2 regions of the Fictibacillus sp. NPDC058756 genome follow, and region 2 is predicted to be linked to the other one. Evidence: a T-box and tRNA genes for the amino acid it is inferred to sense, from the RefSeq annotation. Region 2 holds a T-box; the other holds one or more tRNA genes.
What was found. A T-box is a leader RNA that pairs with one kind of tRNA and senses whether it is charged. The one in region 2 lies ahead of ACFW35_RS06290 (valine--tRNA ligase), so its partner is inferred to be a tRNA-Val.

Region 1 (4,433 bases), 960 kb from region 2:
ATCTTGCTGATTATATTGCACCTGTTGGTTAGTAGGACTATATTGTGCAGGCAAAACTTGCGGAGGGTAATATTGCGATGGTGAAACTGGAGGATATCCGCAACCACCCATTTGAGGCATTTGCGACATAGCTCCCATTACCGGTCCCATCCCCATGGCACCCATTGTTGGACCCATTCCCATTGCGCCAGCAGCTGCTGCAGGCATTCCCATTCCCTTTTTAGGGAAAATTCGAGGGCGTTTAAACAAAAAAGACTTCTCCTTTCAAAAATCTTAAATCACATTTCTCTATATTTTATGTAGGACGACTTAAAAAGTTCGTCCAATTTACTCATAAACAAAAAAGAGGAAATTGTAGAAATAAATCGAAATTACACAAATGAATTTTTATTTATATTTCATACATTAAGAAGAGGAGAGAGATGAAATGAAGCTGCTGATTTCTTTTTCAAACAAATTGATGCAAAGGTATATGCCAGATCCATTTTTATTAGTCATTCTGCTCACGTTTTTTGTATCTGGACTTGCGCTGCTATTTACAAAGAGCACGCCAATACAGGTCCTTGAATATTGGGGTGGCGGTTTCTGGAGTTTATTAACATTCTCAATGCAAATGGTCTTAATACTCGTAACCGGACATGTAATGGCAAGCAGCCCTCTTTTTAAAAAATTGATGGGAAGTTTGGCGAAGCTACCAAAATCACCTGGACAGGCAATTGTTCTTGTTACAGTAGTCGCCCTTGTTGCATGTTGGATCAATTGGGGGTTTGGTTTAATTATCGGTGCTTTATTTGCAAAAGAAATTGCTCAGAAAGTAAAGGGTGTTGATTACCGCCTATTAATCGCAAGTGCTTATAGCGGGTTTATTATTTGGAGCGGCGGACTTTCTGGATCGGTTGTATTAACTATCGCAACACCTGGACACTTTACCGAAAAACTGATTGGAGTTGTGCCAACAAGCGAAACTATTTTTTCTACTTTTAATTTTATCATTCTAGCCGGCCTATTTCTGTTAGTACCTATTATTAACCGGCTTATGGTACCATCAAAAGATGCGGCTTTCGTAATCGATCCTGAACTGCTTAAAGAAGACCATGCACTAGAAGCAGTGAGTGGGGAAAAAGCAGAGTTAACTCCTGCTGACCGTTTAGAAAATAGTCAACTACTCTCTCTATTAGTCGGTTTACTGGGCATCTCCTTTTTAATTTACTATTTTGTTAAAAATGGGTTTGCATTAAATCTTGATATCGTTAACTTCTTATTCCTCTTTATAGGAATTCTATTACATAAAACACCAATGCAATTTTTGAAAGCGGTTACCGAATCTGTAAAAAATGCTAGCGGCATTATTATTCAATTTCCTTTTTATGCTGGTTTAATGGGTATCGTTACTTCTTCAGGACTGGTTGCCATTTTGGCAAATTCATTTATCTCTATTTCAAATGAACATACATTTCACTTATTCACATTATGGAGTGCAGGACTTGTTAACTTTTTTGTCCCATCCGGCGGGGGCCAATGGGCTGTTCAAGGACCTGTTATGCTTGAAGCAGCTCAAAATCTTGGCGTTTCCATGTCTAGAACAGCAATGGCAGTAGCCTGGGGGGATGCATGGACAAACATGATTCAGCCGTTCTATGCTCTCCCTGCCCTTGCAATAGCAGGCTTGAAAGCAAAAGACATAATGGGATACGGACTGGTCATCATGATTATTACAGGAGTATTTATTTCTGGTGCTTTCCTGCTACTATAACAAGTACGTTCATTTACGAGAAAACTCCTTGGTTCCAAGGAGTTTTTTTTGATTAGTTTTGGAACAAAGAATAGATTTTGAACCGATTCTATTCTTTAAAAATATAAAAACCCTCTTGAAAACAATCAAAAGGGTTGAAATGACTATGTTATGTATGGTGACCCGAGAGGGGTTCGAACCCCCGACCTCCACCCTGTCAAGGTGGCGCTCTCCCAGCTGAGCTATCGGATCTCTGTTTTTACGGAACAATTAAAAATATACGACAGGGCAACTAGTCTGTCAATAAAAAATTGACTTTATCAGCCTGAAAAACATTTATAAGCCTTCATTCACTTTTATGATCCTTCAAAAAATTTATGATCCTTCAACAGATTTTATGAGCCTTCAAATTTCGCTGAAAAGTATGCAAAAAACCTCCGCCAACGCGGAGGCTCCTATATCAACCTATTTTTTCTTCATTTTCATGCTGTGCAATTTCTTCAGCTGTCAGTCGCTCCTGCTTATCGCGAAGTCTGTGTGCAAGGCGGCTTGAGGCGTTGGCTGCGATGCTTGCAACCAGGTCATCCAGGAAAGTATGAACTTTTCCGTTTGCTATCTTCGTATCGAGCTTTTGAATGATGCCCATCTTAAATTTATCCAAGTGGCCAAACGTCGTAACAGCGATGCTTCCGTATCCAAATACAGCGCCGAGGGCGATCGTTTCATCCACTCCGAACAAACCTTCATCCTGTTCTACGATACTCTGCAAAGGTTCTGATAGCTTTTTTTGCTCAGCCAATATATCGAGTTCTACACCTACTAAAATAGCGTGCTGAATTTCTCTTTTCATTAAGACTGCATCGACGCTCTCAATGCATTCTTCTTTAGTCAGTCCCGGTGAAAATGGAATTTGCATTTCATAAACGATTTCTGCGATCTCAGGAATGGTGACGCCTCTTTCAATCAGCAGCCTTCTAGCTGCCGCTTCGACTTCCCTGCTGTGCACTCTATTTTTCAACAGACTTCACCTCATCTTTATGTTCACTATTAATCGTCATTCGTATTGATTCTTTCATTATAGCATTATATGTTACAATTATACGAGCCGAATGAAAACGCTTTTACTTAATATGATGTCAGAAAAGGAGGTCCGTTTATGGCCATTCTTAAAGGTTCCATTACAGACGATAAAATACAAAGCAAATATTTAGATGAATCAATAGATTTACTAATCTATCTTCCTTCACGGTTTACTCCACTAGTAAAATATCCAATATTAATTGCACAGGATGGCAGGGATTATTTTCAATTAGGAAAGCTGGCAAAAACGGCTGACCGCTTGATGGAAGAAGACCAAATAGAAGATTTTATTATTATTGGTGTGAACCATAAAGGAATTGAAGACAGAAAAGCAAAATATGATCCAACAGGTGAAAAACACGAGAATTATATTCGATTTATGGCATATGAATTAACAGCTTATCTAAATGAGAAATTTAACACATTACAGCTAGGTGCAGGCATGGGATTAATCGGGGATTCACTTGGCGGATATGTTGCTATGAAACTTAGTCTTTTATATCCGAACACCTTTGGAAAAGTGATTGTGCAATCTCCTTATATTCCAGAAGAACTGCTGCAAACCGTTGAATCTATTGAACAAATGCAAACATTAACGATCTATCATTCCATCGGAGATGAAGAACATAGCTTCACAAATCCCGAAGGAATAACAAAAGATTTCCTTGCACCAAACCGCAGGATGAACAAGCTGCTAAACAATTTTGCACTGGATTATGAATACTCGGAGTTTCAGGGTAATCATCTTTGGGTAAACTGGCAAAAAGATTTAGTCCCCGCATTAACGTTTCTTTACAATAATCGCTAACTGTGGGAAATAAAAAGAATATTTGGTATACTATTTCAAAAGATGAGGGAGGAAGAATTATGAAATATGGTATTGCAATTTTTCCATCAAAAAATCTTCAAGACAAAGTAAATTCCTACCGAAAAAGGTACGATCCACACTATGCCCTTATCGCACCTCACATCACGTTAAAGGAACCATTTGAGGCGACTGAAGAAGAGCTTCAGGATCAGATTTCCTATATCTCATCTGTTGCTCAGAACATTAATCCATTTTCAATAAAGATTAACAAGGTGGGCTCCTTCCATCCTGTTAATAATGCAATCTACCTAAAAGTAAACGAAGCTGAAGAATTAAAGTCACTGCATGATCAGCTGTACTCAGGTCCGCTTGAACACCAGCAGCCTTATAATTTCGTTCCCCATCTAACATTGGGGCAAAAGCTCTCTGACGAAGAGCATTCAGATGTCTTGGAGCGTCTTCGTATGATTGACATTGAACACGAAGAACGAATCGATCGCTTCCAGCTTCTATACCAGCTGGAGAATGGATACTGGACAGTATATGAAACGTTTCGTCTTGGAAAGGGTGTCTAAAAGGTTTGATTAAAAAGTATACATCTGATGAAGAAGGCTACAAAGATGCATTAGAAGTTAGAAGAGATGTTTTCGTACGTGAACAGCAAATTGACGAAAGCGAAGAAATCGATGAGTTTGAAGATTCCGCTGTTCATTTTGTGTTGTACGATGAAAACAGCAAGCCTGTTGGAGCGTCCAGACTTCGCGATGTAAAGGGTGAAGGTAAAGTTGAACGGGTTTGCATCCTTTCATCACA
Region 2 (4,433 bases):
AAGCAAAAAAGAGGCTATTATTCTCTGAAGCGCTTAATAAAAAAGTTCAAAACACCGAAGTTCCAATTTTGGAAAATGAAATAAGTATTGCCAATGGAAAACGAATCTTTCACTTTTTATTTTACCAAGGTGGTGATTCCAAACCGGTACAAAGTTATATGCCGATACGAAATTTCCTATTCGAATGGCTGGAACACAATTCACCCTTGTCATTAAAAATGCTTCTGTCTGAAATTGATCGTATATTCCCATTACATGGTGATCATGGGTTACTATTGTTAGCCGAAATTACAACACCTTGGGAACTAACTGAATGCCTGAATCGATTAGACAATACCAGTTTAGAAAAGATGGTTGAAGGCATGAACATGTACGAAGCCATTTGGGATGCAAACCGGACTTTTCTTAAAACAGTTACTGAATGGTTTGATGAAAACAGAAGGAAGGTGGCCCTATGACAACGGAAAAGGAAACACTAAATTACGGGCCCGTCCTTTTTCATTATGATCTATTTCCTGAAAAGCTTGAACGTCACGGAAAAGTAAAGAAGGTCATAACGAAAAGAGGAACTTTTGCACTTAAAGAAGCAGAGATGAACGAGGAAGAACGAAGCTGGTTCACACATGTTATTCAAAGGCTTTCAGAAATTGGTTTCCATCAGGTAGTACCATTGTATCCAACCAAATTTGGTGACTATACCGTTCAGCTTGGACCAAAAACCTACTACCTCATGCCATGGTTTGCATCTGATGAGAGAAATGAAAGAGCAAAGGATGAAGTGCTGCTTGATCATCTTGGCAAAGTGCATGCTCTGACACTCAAAGAACAGGACTTTTCAAATGAAGTCGTCGAACATTCTTATCAATATTTAATGAACAGATGGGAAAACAGGCAGTTTGAAATGGAAAGGTTTACGGAGGAAGCTGAACAAAAAACGTATATGTCTCCTTTTGAATTAACCTATTTAAGCCATTTTCATCAAATAATGAGAATGACTGAAGAAGCCAAAAGAAGATTAAAAGACTGGTACGATACTTGTCAGCGTGAAAAACGATATAGAAGTGTCTTATGCCATGGCAAGGTTTCCCGTAATCATTTGATATTTAATCCTACTGGGGAAGGTCATCTGCTGAACTTTGAAAAAGCTGTGCTGGACACACCTGTAAGAGATTTGGCTGTATATTTTCGGAGAGCTGCACATCAGAGAGACTGGGCGATTGAAGAAGGTAAGTTATTATTGGATTTATATGAGAAACATGTACCGCTTTTAAATGAAGAACGAGGATTATTAATCAGCTACTTATCATATCCAGAGCCAGTATTTAATACAGTTGATTTATACTGCAGCAAAAGAACTCAATATTCTCAAATCGAATTGGTGCACAGGCTTGAGAGCAGGATAAGAGCGATGAAAAAAATACGAGATTTTTGTGATGCTATTATGATGGCTCCTCCGCCAGCTCTTGAAGAAAATGCACCAAATAAAATTCATATAAATAATGAAGAAGATCACATATAGCAACATATATGTGATCTTCTTGTTTAGTTTGATCTTAAAATAGTTCATAGGCACTACCAAAATGCAGTGCAAGGAGAATTAAAATAATGAAAAAATCTACAGCTGAAGGAAATAATAAAGTCCGGATCAGCTGAAAGATAATAAGCGGCACTGTTAATTGTCCAATTGTGTTTTTAACGGTTAAAAGCCAGCCAGGAAAGCGGGCTTTCCTAAAATATCTCCGAGCCAAGAAGAAGCCCCCCCATTCGCCTCTTTTTTATAACTTATGCATCGGGTTTGAAGACGTGAAAGACGGGCTTCACCATATTTATTTTTCTGCATAGAATAACTTTTACAAGTTAAGGTTATCCTATTGACTAAAATTAGCACTCTTGTATAAAATATAATCAGATTCTATATTGTGCGTAGACAGGGAATAGTACAAATGCAACACCTTTTAGAGAGAGGGTTCATCTGCTGAAAGAATCCTTAAGGCCAGTTGGTTGGAAGTCGCCCTTGAGCATCTTCTTTGAACGATGAAGTAGAAGAAGACGGTAAATCCGTTATCGATTAAGAGTACAGCAGGTTATTTGAACTTGCCGTAAATTAAGGTGGTACCGCGGAAAAGTCCTTTCGTCCTTTAAGACGATTGGGCTTTTTGTGTTTTTTAGCAATAAAAGGAGGAGAAATGATGACGAACGAACAGAAAGAACTGACGATGCCGACTAAGTACGATCCAAAGGCAACAGAAGAAAACCGTTATGAATTCTGGCTGAAAGGTAAATTCTTTGAAGCAAAAGGGAACAAAGAGAAAGAGCCATATACGATTGTAATTCCCCCGCCGAATGTAACAGGAAAGCTTCACCTTGGTCATGCTTGGGATACTGCACTGCAGGATATTCTTACGCGTACAAAACGCATGCAAGGCTATGATGTTTTATGGCTGCCTGGAATGGATCACGCAGGTATTGCAACTCAAGCTAAGGTTGAAGGAAAGCTTCGTGAAGAGGGAATTTCGCGCTATGATCTTGGCCGTGAAAAGTTCCTTGAGAAATCATGGGAATGGAAAGGGGAATATGCTGATTTTATCCGCCAGCAATGGGCTAAGCTTGGTCTTGGGTTAGATTACTCCCGTGAACGTTTTACATTAGACGAAGGGCTTTCAGAAGCAGTAAAAGAAGTATTTGTAACGTTATACGAAAAAGGTTTGATCTATCGCGGAGAATACATCATCAACTGGGATCCCCAAACCAAAACAGCACTTTCTGATATAGAAGTTATTCACCAGGACGTTCAAGGTGCTTTCTATCATATGAAATATCCTCTTGCAGATGGTTCTGGACATATTGAAGTAGCTACAACTCGTCCTGAAACAATGCTCGGTGATACAGCTATCGCAGTACATCCGAAAGATGAACGCTATCAGCACCTAATCGGCAAGAAAGCAATCTTGCCAATTGTGGGACGTGAGATTGAAATTGTTGGCGATGATTACGTAGATATGGAATTTGGTTCAGGTGCAGTCAAAATTACACCTGCTCATGATCCGAACGACTTTGAGATAGGAAACAGACATGATCTTGAACGTATCCTGGTAATGGACGAAGGCGGAAAGATGAACGAAAACGCCGGAATATATCTAGGGCTTGACCGTTTCGAGTGCCGAAAGCAGATTGTAAAAGACCTCCAGGATCAAGGAGTTCTGTTTAAAATTGAAGAACATATGCATTCGGTTGGACACTCTGAAAGAAGCGGTGCTGTTGTAGAGCCGTACTTATCTACACAATGGTTCGTAAAAATGAAGCCGTTAGCAGAAGAAGCGATCAAGCTTCAAAACAGCGAAAACAAAGTTAATTTCGTTCCAGATCGGTTTGAAAACACGTATATGCGCTGGATCGAAAACATCCGTGACTGGTGTATTTCACGCCAGCTATGGTGGGGACACCGTATCCCGGCATGGTTCCATAAAGAAACAGGTGAAATCTACGTTGGAAAAACAGAACCTAGTGACCCTGAAAATTGGGATCAGGATACAGATGTTCTAGATACATGGTTCTCATCAGCTCTTTGGCCATTTTCAACAATGGGATGGCCGGATGAAGAATCGGCTGATCTTAAACGCTACTTCCCTGGCAATGTGCTTGTAACGGGATATGATATTATTTCATTCTGGGTATCAAGAATGATTTTCCAATCGCTTGAGTTCACTGATCAAAAGCCATTTAATGATGTTTTAATTCATGGACTTGTTCGAGATTCTGAAGGGCGTAAGATGAGTAAGTCACTTGGAAACGGTGTAGATCCGATGGATGTTATCGAAAAATACGGTGCAGATGCACTAAGATTCTTCTTAACAACCGGAAGCTCTCCTGGAAACGACCTTCGATTCTATTGGGAAAAAGTTGAGTCTACTTGGAACTTTGCAAATAAAATTTGGAACGCATCCCGTTTTGCACTTATGAATATGGATGGTATGCAATACGATGAGATTGATTTGAGCGGCAAAAAGTCACTTGCTGACCAATGGATCTTGACACGCCTGAACGAAACGTCAGAAAACATTACAAGACTCATTGATGCTTATGAATTTGGAGAAGTTGGACGCCTTCTTTATAACTTCATCTGGGATGATTTTTGTGACTGGTATATCGAGATGGCAAAGCTTCCGCTATATGGGGAAGATGAAGAAGCTAAGAAAACAACTCGTTCTGTTTTGGCTTATGTTCTTGACCAGACACTTCGATTGCTTCACCCGTTCATGCCGTTTATTACAGAAGAAATCTGGCAGCATCTGCCACACGAAGGTGAATCTATCACTGTTGCCTCTTGGCCGGTAAAACGAGATGACCTTCATTTCCCAGAAGCTGCAAACGAATTTGCTCTTGTAACGGAAGTGATCCGCTCTGTTCGTAACATCCGCTCAGAAATGAACGTT

Region 1: it has a tRNA-Val gene. The T-box ahead of ACFW35_RS06290 (valine--tRNA ligase) is inferred to sense a tRNA for this amino acid. The anticodon was not compared.

Annotation. Positions count from the first base shown of each region.
Region 1 is NZ_JBHYPU010000001.1:2,228,792-2,233,224, forward strand. It holds gene ACFW35_RS11180 (CotD family spore coat protein) at 1-249, opposite strand, end outside; gene ACFW35_RS11185 (short-chain fatty acid transporter) at 428-1,753, shown strand; tRNA gene ACFW35_RS11190 (tRNA-Val) at 1,909-1,984, opposite strand; gene ACFW35_RS11195 (phosphatidylglycerophosphatase A family protein) at 2,193-2,750, opposite strand; gene ACFW35_RS11200 (alpha/beta hydrolase) at 2,889-3,620, shown strand; gene ACFW35_RS11205 (YjcG family protein) at 3,680-4,195, shown strand; gene ACFW35_RS11210 (GNAT family N-acetyltransferase) at 4,201-4,433, shown strand, end outside.
Region 2 is NZ_JBHYPU010000001.1:1,266,723-1,271,155, forward strand. It holds gene ACFW35_RS06275 (hypothetical protein) at 1-458, shown strand, start outside; gene ysxE (spore coat protein YsxE) at 455-1,519, shown strand; gene ACFW35_RS06285 (hypothetical protein) at 1,554-1,748, opposite strand; T-box leader at 1,916-2,142, shown strand; gene ACFW35_RS06290 (valine--tRNA ligase) at 2,190-4,433, shown strand, end outside.